One region of the Pseudarthrobacter sp. CCNWLW217 genome, then DNA from elsewhere that is predicted to be linked to it. Evidence: riboswitches for the same ligand, from Rfam matches in the RefSeq annotation. Region 1 holds a riboswitch; each other region holds the start of a gene.

Region 1 (4,617 bases):
TAGTGTTCGTGCACGGCGCCGGAAGCTTCGGCTCAGCGGCCTGGCCCCGGCAGCACGGCATGGCACTGACCTACGACGCCCTGTTTCTCCGGCGCCACGGCTTTGACTCTGTTGCTGAACCGGTCGAGTCCTCCTTTGCGGAGGACACCGCCATCGTTTTGAGATCCCTCGCCGACGACGGCAGGGGTGCCGCCGGTGGCCACGTTGTGGCGCATTCCCAAGGGGCGATCTCCGCCATGATGGCCGCCGTCGAGCGCCCCGACCTGGTGTATTCGCTGACGCTCGTGGAGCCGGCCTGCCTGTCGTTGACCGCGGAACTGCCAGCGACGGCGGCGCACCGGGAGCTCATGAAGCCCCTCTTTGATGTCCGCCACCAGCTGAGTGACGAGGATTTCCAACGGGAGTTCGTCCGCCGCGTCTATGCTGCAGATCTCCAGGAGCCCGCCACCCAGGAGGAACGACGCTCCGCCCGGCGGCTCCGGCTGCAGGCCCCGGCCTGGGAGGCGCCGCTGCATATCGTCCCGGGCGTGCCAACGCTGGTGCTGACCGGCGGCTGGGAGCCGCTTTATGAAGAGATCGCCGGATACCTCCGCGAAACCGGTGCCCTGCACCGCATTGCTGCGGGCGGGCACCGGCCCCAGGATTCGGCGGAAGGCGATCACGCCATCCGGGCGTTCGTGGGCGACGTCAGCCGCGGCCGGTCAGCCCGGGCCTCCTGACGCGTTAGCGCGAAGGCACCTCCAGGTCAGGCAGGTAAACCTTCCCGCCTGCCGCGAGGAACTCCTCGCTCTTTTCTCGCATCCCGGCCGCCATCTCCGCCAGGGCTGCCTGGGATTCAGCCGAGCCATACTCATCCCGGATGTCCTGGCTGATCCTCATGGAGCAGAACTTGGGGCCGCACATGGAACAGAAGTGGGCGGTTTTGGCCGGCTCGGCGGGCAGCGTCTCGTCATGGAAGGCTTCCGCAGTGACCGGGTCCAGGGACAGTGCGAACTGGTCCCGCCAGCGGAACTCGAACCGCGCCTTTGACAGGGCGTCGTCCCGCTCGTGGGCGCCGGGGTGGCCCTTGGCCAGGTCGGCGGCGTGGGCCGCGATCTTGTATGTGATCACACCCGTCTTCACATCGTCCTTGTTGGGCAGGCCGAGGTGCTCCTTAGGCGTGACGTAGCAGAGCATGGCGGTGCCGTAGCGGGCGATCTCGGTGGCCCCGATGGCGGAGGTGATGTGGTCGTAGCCGGGTGCTATGTCCGTGACCAGCGGTCCGAGGGTGTAGAACGGGGCCCCCTTGCAGAGCTCCTGCTGGCGTTCCACATTCTCCCGGACAAGGTGGAACGGTACGTGGCCGGGTCCTTCCACCATCACCTGCACGTCGAATTCCCAGGCGCGCTGCGTCAGTTCAGCCAGCGTATCCAGCTCGGCAAACTGGGCGGCATCGTTGGCGTCCGCCGTCGCTCCCGGGCGCAGCCCGTCGCCGAGGGAGAAAGCGACGTCGTATTTGGCGAAGATTTCGCACAGCTCGTCGAAGTGGGTGTACAGGAAGTTCTCCTGGTGATGCGCGAGGCACCAGCCGGCCATGATGGAACCGCCACGGGAAACGATGCCGGTGACACGGTTGGCCGTCAGCGGCACGTAGCGCAGCAGCACTCCGGCGTGGATGGTCATGTAGTCCACGCCCTGCTCGCACTGCTCAATCACGGTGTCGCGGAAGATCTCCCACGTCAGTTTGTTGGCCTCGCCATTGACCTTCTCCAGCGCCTGGTAGATGGGCACCGTGCCGATGGGGACGGGGGAGTTGCGGATGATCCACTCACGCGTGGTGTGGATGTCATCGCCGGTGGACAGGTCCATCACCGTGTCGGCTCCCCACTGGGTTGCCCACTGCAGTTTGTCCACTTCCTCGGCGATGGAACTTGTCACAGCCGAGTTGCCGATATTGGCGTTGATCTTGACCAGGAAGGCCTTGCCGATGATCATCGGCTCGGATTCCGGGTGGTTGATGTTGTTGGGGATGATGGCGCGGCCTGCCGCCACTTCGCTGCGGACCAGTTCCACGTCACAGTTTTCGCGGAGGGCAACGAACTGCATCTCCGGGGTGATGACACCCTGCTTTGCGTAGTGCATCTGGGTGACTGTCCGGCCGTCGACGGCGCGGCGGGGCACCGGCTGTGCTCCCTTCCACTCTGCGGAGGCTGCGCCGCGGCGGACTGCCGACTTGCCGTCGTCGAGCAGGTTCCGTTCCCGGCCGCTGTAGGGCTCGGTGTCGCCACGGGCCGCGATCCATTCCGAGCGGAACGGGTCCAGGCCCACCACCGGATCACTCCCAGGGCCGGCGGTGCGGTAGGTCCGGAAAGGGCCGTTCGCCTCGCCGTTGGGCGATGGTTCCAGCGCAATTTCCGTTACCGGAACCCGGATTCCGGTGGCCTCGTCACTGATGAACGCCAACGAATGGGATTTCAGCGACTGGGTCTCAATGCCGGCTTTCCCCTTGGCCGTCTCATTTTGGGCAGCAATCAGCCGTGTTTCTGGTGTACTCAATGAATACTCACTTCCTTCGCCGGCATTACCCGGACAGGTTCAACGGTCGCAGGCTGCGTCAGCCTGATCTCAGCCCCTGCAAGGGCTCCCGTGTGGTCTAGATGAAGCTACCACAGGTGCGGGAGGGCACTCCTGACCGTGACGTGGGCGGGCTCTTCCGCGGATTAGGCTGTTGCCATGGCCGGAATCATCGAATTCAGCGGAACAGTGCTCACCGGACCGAATGAGGAACGGCGGGGCCTCTGGTCCGTCGACGGCCGTCTCACGTTCCACAGGCCCCCCACGTCCCCCGATGCTGTGCTGGGGGGCTGGGTCCTTCCCGGGTTCGTTGATGCCCACTGCCACGTTGGCCTGGGACCCGGCGGCGTCGTCCCGGATGCGATGGCTGAAGAACAGGCCCGCACCGACCGCGACGCAGGCACGCTCCTGGTCCGTGATGCAGGGGCGGCAAGCGACACGCGTTGGCTGCAGCAGCGTCACGACATGCCCAGGCTTATCCGCGCCGGGCGGCATATTGCCCGGTCACGGCGCTACCTGCGGGATTTCGCCGTCGAGGTGGAGCCGGACGGCCTGGTGGAGGCCGTGCGGAAGCAGGCGAGGGCCGGCGACGGCTGGGTCAAGCTCGTGGGGGACTGGATTGACCGCGACGCCGGAGACCTCGCACCGTCGTTTCCCGACGCCGTCGTCCGCGATGCCGTGCAAGCGGCCCACGACGAGGGCGCACGGGTGACCGCGCACTGCTTCGCCGAAGACACCCTTGACCAGATGCTCGACGCCGGCATCGACTGCATCGAGCACGCCACCGGATTGCTGCCCCGGCACGTTTCCCGGCTCGCCGCCCAGGGTGTCCCCATCGTCCCGACGCTGATCAACATCGACACCTTCCCGGACATCGCCCGCCAGGCCGAAGCGAAATTCCCGCGGTACGCCGAGCACATGCACGCGCTGTGGGAACGCAGGTACGAGCGCGTGTACGAAGCCTTCGAAGCGGGTGTGCGAATCTATGCCGGGACAGATGCGGGCAGCGTCATCCGGCACGGACGGATCGCCGACGAAATCCTGGCACTGCACCGGGCAGGCCTCCCTCCTGCGGCGGCCCTGGATGCTGCTTGCTGGGGTGCGCGGACGTGGCTCGGCGCTGAGGGGATCTCCGAGGGTGCCAGCGCCGATGTGGTGTTGTGCGGGGAAGACCCCCGGCGCGTCCCCTCCACTGTCGCCACGCTCCGGCACGTCGTGTTGCGGGGCGAGGTGATCCGCTGACCGTTGAAGATCACGCTCGTACAGTTGGGAATAAATTGAAGCTTCAAGTAATTTAGAAGAGTAGAGGCCTCCGAGATCCGGCGGCCGTTGGACCGGGAGTTTTCGATGACTGCAGAATCCACCAGCCAGGACCTTCTACCTGCCGAGCTCACCATGGGCACGGTGATGCTGAAGGTCGGCGACATGAAGCTCATGACTGACTACTACCAGCGCGCACTGGGCCTGGACGTGGTGGCCGAACAGGACGGTGGCCTCTACATGGGCCGGCTCGGAAAGCCGCTAGTGCATCTGGCCGCCGCCCCCGGGCTGACTCTTCCCGGCAGGGGCGAGGCCGGGCTGTTCCACACGGCGCTGCTCTTTGAGGACCAGGCGGCACTGGCGGCCACAGTCGCTACGGCGGCCCAATATGAGCCCCGCTCGTTCACGGGCAGTGCGGACCACTTGGTCAGTGAAGCCTTCTATTTCAACGACCCGGAGGGCAACGGCATCGAACTCTACTGGGACCGGCCGCGCAAAAACTGGTCCTGGAATGGAACGGACGTGGTCATGGACAGCCTGGCACTGCCTCCGCAGCGCTACCTGCAGGAGCATCTGACCCAGGAATCCGTTGACGGCCAGCAGCGGACGGCCGCCGGGGTGGGCCACGTCCACCTCCAGGTGGGCGACGTCCACACCGCCCACGATTTCTATGTCGGCACGTTGGGGTTCGAGAAGACGGCGGGCTGGCATGGCCAGGCGCTTTTTGTGTCAGCCGGGCGCTACCACCACCACATGGCCATGAACGTCTGGAACAGCCGCGGCGCCGGTCCCCGGAAAGATACC
Region 2 (4,617 bases), on a different contig from region 1:
GGATGCCGAAGCCGAGGGTCTTGCCGGTTCCGGTTTTGGCCTGTCCGATGATGTCGTGGCCCGAGAGCGCCACCGGCAGTGTCATGGCCTGGATCGGGAACGGGTGGGTGATCCCGGCATCGGCGAGGGACTCCACGATATCGGCGCGGACGTTGAAGTCTGCGAAGGATTTCTCCTCGATCTCATGGGGCTTTTCGTCCGAGATAATGGTTTCTTCCGGCTCGATGACCTCGGTGCCGGAATCGTCAATCAGGAGCTGGTGGGTATGCAATTCACTCACAGGTGAGTTTCCTTATTCATTTGGGCATTGGCGCTGCCTGCTCAACGGGCCGGCCAACGTGGCCGTTCCGGAGCACGCTCGAAGCGCGCAAGCAAATCCAGTGGAAGCCGATCGCGGGCTATCTAATTGCTGGCACTGGTGACCAGCGGGCGTATCTCAAGATCGCGTAGGGGCGGGCTTGTTGAATTCAAAATCAAGGAAATCAACGACCGGGCATCCATATCTACTTCTTCAGTCTACCGGCAAGGAGTCTTAAACCCGGCTTTGCCCCTTTCGGGCGCCCCGGCGCCTACCCGACGAGCTCGAAATGTACTTCCCGCGTGGCGATGTCCGAGGAGAGAAGCCGGACACGGACTTTGGTGCCGGATTCGAGGTCACCGGCACAGCGGGCCGTGACGGCGGGCTCGGCTATCTGGATGATTCCGGAAGGGCCGTTCCCGTTCCTGCCGTTGCCGTTACCGTTGGAGCCATTGCCGTTTTTGCCGTTGTCCTTTTGCGGCTTGGACCCTGAAATGACGATCGCGTCGAATTCCTGACCCACATGGTTGACCAGCAGGGCGGCCTCCACGGTGTCCAGCGCCAGACGCTCCATCCTTGCAGCCAGCTGATCGGAACCGGCCATGATCACCGGCAGGGAGGGCAGCGCTTCCCGCGCCCAGGCCGGGACCGGGCTGCCGTTGCTGAGTGCCTCACAGATGACCAGGACAAAGCGGTCCACCAGCCGCCGGAGCGGAGCGGTGGTGTGGGCGTAGGCGGCTCCGATCGCGGACTGGCGGGCATCATTGGGGATTTCGCCGTCGAACGCCGTATAACTGGCACCACGGAAAAGCATTCCCGCCGAATGCATGATGGCCAGTTGCCGCGGATCCGTGGGGTCAAGCGTGCGGAGATACTCCCCGTAGCCCGCTTTCCCGTCCCAGGGCTTGCCCAGAACCTCGGTCTGCAGCCGGAAATGCCCCAGGGACCGTTCGTCAGGGGCGGGCATGGTCCGCAGGATGCCGACTTTGCCCTCAAGCATCAGGGTGGCCGCAGCCATTCCTGTCATGAGCGATATCTGGGCGTTCCAGTCCTCGACCGGGAGCTGGGGAGCAGCAGCGATCCGATAGCCGCCATCGGGAAGCTGCACGATCTCCTGCTCAGGCATGTTCAGGCTCGCGCCATCGCGTTCCCGCTCCAGCTCAACACGCTTGAGGCCAACCTCCTTAAGGAGCTCTAATACCGGCGAGGCCGTTCCGGCGTCGAGTTCAGCCTGGGCGCCCTTGTAGCTGAGCTTGGCCCGGCTGCGGACCCGTGCCCTTTGGACCGAAACGGACGTGACCTGGGCAGCCTGGTCCAGGTGGAAGTCCCACACAAAGGCAGAGCAGAGCTGGCCTGCCAGGAGGCTGCCGGCCCCCTCGCTGATGACCTCCGGATGAAGCGGGATACGGCCGTCGGGCGCGTAGAACGTCTGTCCCCGGCGGCGGGTCTCGGCGTCCAGCGGCCCGCCGGGCACCACGAATGCGGGTACATCTGCGATGGCGTAGAGGACCCGATAGCCGCTACCGGCGCGCTCAATAAACAGGGCCTGGTCTAGATCGGTGGAGGACTCAGGATCAATAGTGAGGAAATCAATGCCTGTCAGGTCGGCATCAGGCAGTTGCCTTGAGGAGACAGCGGCTTCCGCATCTCGGACGGCGTCGGCAGGGTAGTCGCCCGGTAGCTCCAGCTCGGTCCGCAGCGCACTCAGTGCCTCCTCGAGGGCATTGGTGTGCTCGTGGACATTTGGGGCCAGCCGATGATGTGACACGAAATTCAGGTTAGCCCGATTTTCGCTGATTATGCACGCCATCCCCTCTTTGGGGCCGGAGGCCTAGGAGCCGGCGGCGTCCAAGGCCCGAAGCAGTGCCGCGGCGGCCTCTGCGGGATCGGCGGCTTCGGTGATGGCCCGGACCACAACGATCCGGCGGGCGCCCGCTTCCACCACCTGCTCCACGTTGCCCAGGTCCACGCCCCCAATGGCGAACCAGGGTACCTCTGCCACGCCGGGCACGGACCCCGCCTGTTTGACTGCCCCCGCGGCGTACCTGAGGAGGTCGAGCCCGACGGCGGCCCGGCCGGGCTTGGTGGGGGTGGCCCACACCGGACCAACACAGAAATAGTCCAGCCCAGTGGGCGCGGCTGTGACGGCGGCCGAGGCCGAGACCGCGCCGTCGATCTGTGAGGTGGTGTGGGTGGACAGACCGATGGCTGCATTGCCGTTCAACAAGGTGCGTGCAGCCTTCAGCGGCAGGTCCTTCTGGCCAATATGGAACACCGGGGCACCTGAGAGCACCGCGACGTCGGCCCGGTCATTGACCGCCCACAGCCGTCCATGGCGCAGTGCGGACTCCTTCAGTACCGCCAGTAGGTCCAGCTCCTCTGCTGCCTCAATTGTCTTGTCGCGGAGCTGGATGATGTCCACGCCCCCGGCGAAGGCCGCATCAACAAACCCGGCGAAGTCACCGCGATCCTTACGGGCATCCGTGCACAGGTACAGCCGGGCACCGCCCAGGGCCTCAGCATGGCTGGTGGAAAGGAAGGTGCTGTTGGCGACGGCAATGCTGTCAGGAAGGGCTGCGTTCATGGAAACCAGAGTAGTTCCTCTAAACTGGGCAGGTACTGCGGGAGCCCGCGGCAGCTGTCATAAAGCGCCGGGCTGAGAGGGCGTCAGAGCCGACCGCTTGACCTGATCCGGCTAGTACCGGCGTAGGGAAGGAACCACATGATACCGCCAACCGGCAGTCCGTCCGCCGGCGCTCCCAGTGACGCTCTCGCCGACCTCTCTGCTGACGTCGCCGTTATCGGCGGGGGTGTGATCGGGCACGGCATAGCCTGGGAAGCCAGGCGCTCGGGCCGTTCTGTGGTTGTGATTGATGATGCCCCCGGTTCCGGCGCCTCCTGGGCTGCGGCAGGCATGCTCGCCCCGGTAAGTGAGTTGCACTACCAGGAGGAAGAACTCCTGGAGCTGATGCTTGAATCGTCCCGGCTGTGGCCGGCCTTCGCGGCGGACCTGGCCCGGGACGTTCCCGGCGATGCAGGGTACCTGCCCACCCCCACGCTGGCCGTCGGCGCGGACGCGGCCGACCGCCGTGCGCTGATGGACCTCCGATCAGTCCAGCGGGCCCACGGGCTGGACGTTGAACCACTGACGGTGCGCGAAGCCCGCAGCCGCGAAGCCCTCCTGAGCCCCGCGATCTCCTGCGCCCTGGACATTCCCGCTGACCACCAGGTGGACCCGCGGAAGCTGGTGGCGTGCCTGCGGGAGGCTTTGGCCAGCCACAGGGAGGATTCAGGATCCGCCGTCGCAGGAGCCGAACACGGATTCGCCGTTGCCGACCGTGCGTCGTCGCTGGCCTGGAAAGACGGCCGGGTCGCCGGTGTCCGGCTGGCCGGTGGGGGCTCGGTGACCGCCAGCGAAACCATCGTGGCCAACGGGCTTGGAGCGGCGTCGTTGGGCGGGCTGCCCGATGGACTCCAGCTGCCGCTGCGCCCCGTGCACGGCGACATTCTCCGGCTGCGCGTCCCGGAGCATCTCCGCCCTCTGGTCACCGCCACTGTCCGCGGACTGGTCCACGGTGTTCCCGTCTACATCGTTCCAAGGCGTGACGGCACTGTGGTCATCGGTGCCACCCAGCGCGAGGACGCGTTGGCAGCCTCCAGTCCGGAGCGCCGCCAGGACGGCACAGGAACGTCGGCTGGCGGCGTCTCGGCAGGCGGCGTCTCGGCAGGCGGCGTCTACCAGCTGCTTCGCGATGCCCAGGTCCTGGTGCCGGCGGTCGCCGAGCTGGAACTGCTGGAAAGTACAGCCCGGGCGCGTCCTGCTACGCCGGATAACGCTCCATTGCTGGGCCGCGTCCACCTCCCAGGGAACCACGGACCGGTGGATGGCCTGATCGTGGCGACGGGTTTTTTCCGCCACGGTGTGCTGTTGACACCTGCAGCCGCCGCCATCTGCCGGGACCTCATGGATGGACGCACAGACCCGCGCTGGCTCCCGTTCAGTCCGGCCAGATTCTCCACACGCCGTGCCGCCATCCTCCAACCCACCAAGGAAACAGCATGAACATCACCCTCAATGGTTCGCTGCACAGCGTGTCCGACGGCGCGTCAATTACCACCCTGGTCAGCCAGGTCACTGGCCGTCCCCTGGCTGCGAACGGGCAGGCTACCGACGGGCAAAAACTGGGTGTGGCAGTGGCACACAACTCCGAAGTAGTACCCCGCAGCCAGTGGTACGTCACGGCACTCGCCGAAGGTGACGACGTCGAACTGGTCACAGCAGTCCAGGGAGGCTGAACCATGACCGAAACCATCAATAC
Region 3 (4,617 bases), on a different contig from region 1:
GTGGTCTTTTCCCAGATCGCGTCAACGGCCTTGGTGCCGGCGAACCCGGCAAGCAGGCTGATGCCCGTGCCCAGCAGCTTGATGAAGAAGTTCATTCCCGTGCTCCTTGCGTCGTGAATTCAGGACTTCTCCTAGCCTAGCGTCATCGTCCACCGTGACAGCCCCCTGCCGGGCCGCCTGAAGCCCCTCCGGCGGTTCGCTACGGACCCGGAACCAAGCCTTCCCACACCACGCTCCAGCTTGCCGGGAAGCCCGGGGCGTGCCGGTCCGGGCCGCCGTCCCACCCCGCCGCCATCAGGGCGACGGCGGCCAGGAGTCCGCCGTTTCCTGGCAGGTAGAGGGGAAGGGAATCTGTCTGCAGGTTGTGTCCGTTCGGCAGGACCGTGTTTTTCCCGGCCCCTTGCAGGAGGGCGTCGACGGCGGTTTCCGGGTCCTCCAGCCGTGCGGCGGTCATGGCCATCACGGGGTAGTCCCAGCCCCAGGTGCTGTCCCAGTCCCAGGTGGCCAGCACGTCGGCGAGCGTGGCGCGCATGATCTCCGGGTCGATCAGGCCTGTCTGCGGCAGCACGCCCAGTGCGCACAGCATGGACGGGTGGTCCGTGCGGATAGTGAAGGGTTCGACGTCGATCGCGGCGTAGACGCCGTTGACGGTCCGCGGGCGGACCATGCCGTCCGCAACGGCCTGCCAGTCCGGGCGGCCGGGAAGGCCGAGGCGTTCACGCCACGTGTTGGCGGTGCGGAGCGCCCATTGCCAGTACGCCAGCTCGAACGTGGGGTTGGTGACCGTCCCGCGGATGGCTTCATAACTTTCCTGGGCGGGGATCAGCGGAGGCCCAAGCTCAAAGCCACGTGCCGTGGGGTGCGCGAAGCTTGCCATGAACTCGGCGGTTTCGAACACGATCTCCGAAAATTCCTCCAGCAATTCCCGCGAGGGCACCGCCCGATACGCCAGCTCGGCCAGGTGGATGGGGTGCGGCTGCTGCCAGATCAGGAAGGTGCCGATCGGGCTGGGGCTTTCGCGCCCGTCCGGTCCCACCTGCTTGGGCCAGCGGACGCCGTCGTACCCTTGGGCCTTGGCCGTCTGCCGCGCGGACTCAAGGATGGTTCGGTACCAGCGGAGGCTGGGGAGCAGCAGTTCCGTGCGGTTCCAGTGGGCGAAATGCGCGGCGTGCCACCAGTGCATCTCCAGGTGGAAGCGTCCCCGCCAGGAGTTGCACACCAGCCCGGTCTCCTGTGGTGGCAGGGACCCGGCGCAGTTGATCGCCGTGAGGTACTGGGACAGGACGATCCTGCGCTCAAGTTCAGCCGCCCGCGGGTCGGGTGTGCCATGGAGTTCGACGGCGCCGCCGGACTGCCAGAACTTCGGCCAGTGGTCGCGGGAGGCCTGGGCGACGGCGGTTCCAGTCCCAGTCGAGGGTGCGCCGCCAGAGCTGCGCAGGATGCATTCGCCCTGCCCGGTGCTGGTGAACTGGACGGCCAGGTCAAGGACGTCCTGGCCGGCGTCGGCGCCAAGCAGCAGGTTATGGGCCCCCGACTGGTCCAGCCGGAGGTTCCTCCCGGACACCGTCACCTGGTACCCCGATCCGTCCAGGTCGCGGTCCACCGTCCAGTGCTGGAGGCCGTCCGCTCCGCCCGCTGGTTCCGCCAAGGTAGTGGTGTGGTCCGCGGGACGGTTCCAGTCCGCGGCGTCATGCCACGCCTCGGACCCATAGGGGAAGGCGAACGTGACCACCAGCCCGTGCTGGAGGGCCGCGGACTCCACGATCAGGCCGATCTGGTCCCGGTCCGGATGGCAGGCGGTGGTGACCTTGACGGGATGGCCCCGGAGGCTGAACGTGCTGGTGACCGTCCCGGTCCAGAGGTCCAGGGTCTGGACGGGGTCGACGACGTCTGCCGCGGTGAGCGGCCGTGGCGCCCCGGCCCGATCCGTCCACGCGAACCCGATCCGGCCCAGGTCCAGGCGGTGCGGGTTCGCCCGCAGCCAGGTCTCGGCGCGGGACGCCTTAGTCTCCCGGCCGTCCACGATATCGCCCACCATGTCCAGGTAAGGGACCGGGCCCCGCGCGGAATCGTACAGAACCGTGGAACTGGCCAGGCTGTACTCCTCGGCCGCGGGGACGGAGTGCCAGCCCCATTGGGACTGCGAGCCGAGCAGCGTGCCGGGCGGCCCTCCTACGGGGTACTCGGCCGGGAGGCTCTGGAGCCCGGTGAGGTCTACCGTGAAGCAGAACTCGCCGTTGCCCACGGAAACCGGACTCCGGGGATCAAGGCTCCGCTGCTCCACGTTATGCCTGCGGACCAGGGCTTGACGGTCGATGGTGTGCTGGCTGCTCAAATGCCCGCCCTCCTGAAGGCTGCCGGATCTGACGGCGGCTTCCACGGCTGCGCCAGTGAGAAAACGCTTTCCGGATCGACTTCATCCTCGTGTCGTCAGGGGGAGCGTGTCAACTTCGGGAGTGTCAGGAAGCCCGACCCTGGGCCGCGCTCATTCGGCCCGCATGGACCCCAGGATTTCGCGCAGGGCCTCCACCACGAGGTCGTGGTCCTGCTGCTGCGGCAGCCCGGAAACGGTGACAGTGGCTACCGCACCCACCCCGGCCACGTACACCGGGAAGGAGCCGCCGTGTGGTGCGTAGGTGGACTCGTCGAACCACCCGTGGTCCTCGATCCGCCCGCCGTGCAGCCTGCCGCGGAGTCCCACCAGCAATGACGGGATCTCATACCGGGCGGCGGTGCGCTGCTTGGCCCTGATCCAGTGCTCGTTGTCCGGCGTGGCACCATCCAAGGCCACGTGGAAGAGCACTTGCTCGCCCTTGGTGATGTCGATCGCGATGGGAAGCCGCCGCGTCTTCCCCAGCTCCACCAGGAGCAACCCCAGATTGAGGGAATCGTCCTTGGTGAAATGCGGAAACTGCAGCTCGGTGATCTCGGCCTCGATCCGGTCAATCAGGGCCTCGAGCAGGCCTGATGGCTGGGGCAGCCTTGAGTCGGGATTGAACGCAGTCACAGTCGGGTTGTTGGCAGTCATGGCCCACAATCTACCGCCCCAGCGGTGTAAACTGGACCACGCCCATCAGGGCAGAATATTCAAAGACCAGCTTTATTAACGACAGGGGAGCGCCGCCGTCGGGCATCACTGGCATTGCCAGGGAACCGCAGGTGGGCGCTGAGAGTGCGGGACAGCCGCAGACCCTCGAACCTGATCCGGTTAGTACCGGCGCAAGGGAGTCGAGTTCTCGAAGTGTGCGGTAACCGGTGGCAAGCCGACCGCCGGAACACTTTCCCCTCCTGTTCCTCAGGAGGATCACATGAGCACTGCAGCAATCAAAAAGACCGGCTACACCTGGCGCATCGTTGACATCGTGGTGGCCGCCCTCATCGCCATCGCCGGCGGCGTGATCTTCTGGGCGTGGTCCCAGGGCGCCGCCGCGGTTTCGCCGCCCATGAACGCCGTCTACCCGCCGCTGACCGGCCTCATCGCCGGCGGCTGGATGATCCCCGCCGTGCTGGGCATGCTGATCATCCGCAAGCCGGGCGCCGCGCTCTTCTGCGAAACGGTGGCCGCCATGGGTGAACTGATCATGGGCTCGCCGTACGGCGCCTCCGTGCTGTTTTCCGGCTTCGTCCAGGGCCTGGGTGCCGAGATCATCTTCGCCATCTTCGTCTACAAGAAGTTCAACCTGCCCGTCGCGCTGCTGGCCGGCGCTGCGGCCGGGCTGTTCTGCGGCCTGAACGACTCCTTCGCCCCCTGGGGCTGGAACATCGCCTACGCCGCCGGTGACAAGCTCGCGTACATCGTATTTACCGCCATCTCGGGCGCGATCATCGCCGGCGCGCTGTCCTGGATCGCCACGCGCGGCCTGGCCAGGACCGGTGTGCTGAGCTCCTTCGCGTCCCGCAAGGCTGCGTCGGAGCCCGTCTTCTCCTAATGCCCGCAGCCTACGACGACGGCACAGCCGCTGCGATGCGGCCCGCCGCCGTCACTGCCCGCGGTTGGGGGTGGCGGCACGCAGGCCGGTCCCGGCCTGCTGTCCACGCCCTGGACCTGGACATCAAGCCCGGGGAGCGTGTGCTCCTGCTGGGCCCGTCAGGGGCGGGCAAATCCACGCTGCTCCACGCTCTCGCGGGGGTGCTGGGGGATGTGAACGACGACGGCGAAGCAGGCGATTCCGACGAATCCGGTTCGCTGCGGATCGATGGCGCTTCCCCCCGTGAGCGGCGCGGCCGCGCCGGGCTGGTGCAGCAGGATCCCGAAACGCAGGTGGTCCTCTCCCGGCTCGGCGACGACGTCGCCTTCGGTGCCGAGAACCTCGCCGTGCCGCGCGATGCGATCTGGGCGCGCGTGCACGAGGCGCTTGACGACGTCGGGCTCTCCCACCTGCCGCTGGACCACCCGACGTCGGCCCTTTCCGGCGGGCAGAAGCAGCGCCTGGCGCTCGCCGGCATCCTGGCCATGCGGCCCGGGCTGATCCTCTTGGACGAGCCCACGGCCAACCTGGATCCCACCGGGGTCCTCGAGGTCCGCGACGCCGTGGGACGCTGCCTGGACAAGACCGGGGCCACGCTGGTTGTGGTGGAGCACCGCGTGTCCGTCTGGAAGGACCTCGTGGACCGGAT

What was found. A riboswitch is a leader RNA that binds a small molecule or an ion and turns the genes downstream of it on or off. The one in region 1 is predicted to bind thiamine pyrophosphate.
Region 2: it holds a riboswitch for thiamine pyrophosphate, as region 1 does, so the genes downstream of both, V9L18_RS03045 (FAD-dependent oxidoreductase) here and thiC (phosphomethylpyrimidine synthase ThiC) in region 1, are expected to answer to the same signal.
Region 3: it holds a riboswitch for thiamine pyrophosphate, as region 1 does, so the genes downstream of both, V9L18_RS12260 (ECF transporter S component) here and thiC (phosphomethylpyrimidine synthase ThiC) in region 1, are expected to answer to the same signal.

The regions. Positions count from the first base shown of each region.
Region 1 covers NZ_JBBCBT010000022.1:18,264-22,880, reverse strand. The annotation lists gene V9L18_RS20015 (alpha/beta hydrolase) at 1-719, shown strand, start outside; gene thiC (phosphomethylpyrimidine synthase ThiC) at 724-2,472, opposite strand; TPP riboswitch at 2,530-2,637, opposite strand; gene V9L18_RS20005 (amidohydrolase family protein) at 2,713-3,795, shown strand; gene V9L18_RS20000 (VOC family protein) at 3,901-4,617, shown strand, end outside.
Region 2 covers NZ_JBBCBT010000002.1:93,585-98,201, forward strand. The annotation lists gene V9L18_RS03030 (DEAD/DEAH box helicase) at 1-280, opposite strand, end outside; gene V9L18_RS03035 (RNB domain-containing ribonuclease) at 570-2,066, opposite strand; gene thiE (thiamine phosphate synthase) at 2,130-2,882, opposite strand; TPP riboswitch at 2,910-3,028, shown strand; gene V9L18_RS03045 (FAD-dependent oxidoreductase) at 3,021-4,361, shown strand; gene thiS (sulfur carrier protein ThiS) at 4,358-4,594, shown strand; gene V9L18_RS03055 (thiazole synthase) at 4,598-4,617, shown strand, end outside.
Region 3 covers NZ_JBBCBT010000009.1:136,998-141,614, reverse strand. The annotation lists gene V9L18_RS12275 (DUF4235 domain-containing protein) at 1-95, opposite strand, end outside; gene V9L18_RS12270 (hypothetical protein) at 200-2,335, opposite strand; gene V9L18_RS12265 (heme-degrading domain-containing protein) at 2,486-3,028, opposite strand; TPP riboswitch at 3,102-3,244, shown strand; gene V9L18_RS12260 (ECF transporter S component) at 3,309-3,929, shown strand; gene V9L18_RS12255 (ABC transporter ATP-binding protein) at 3,929-4,617, shown strand, end outside.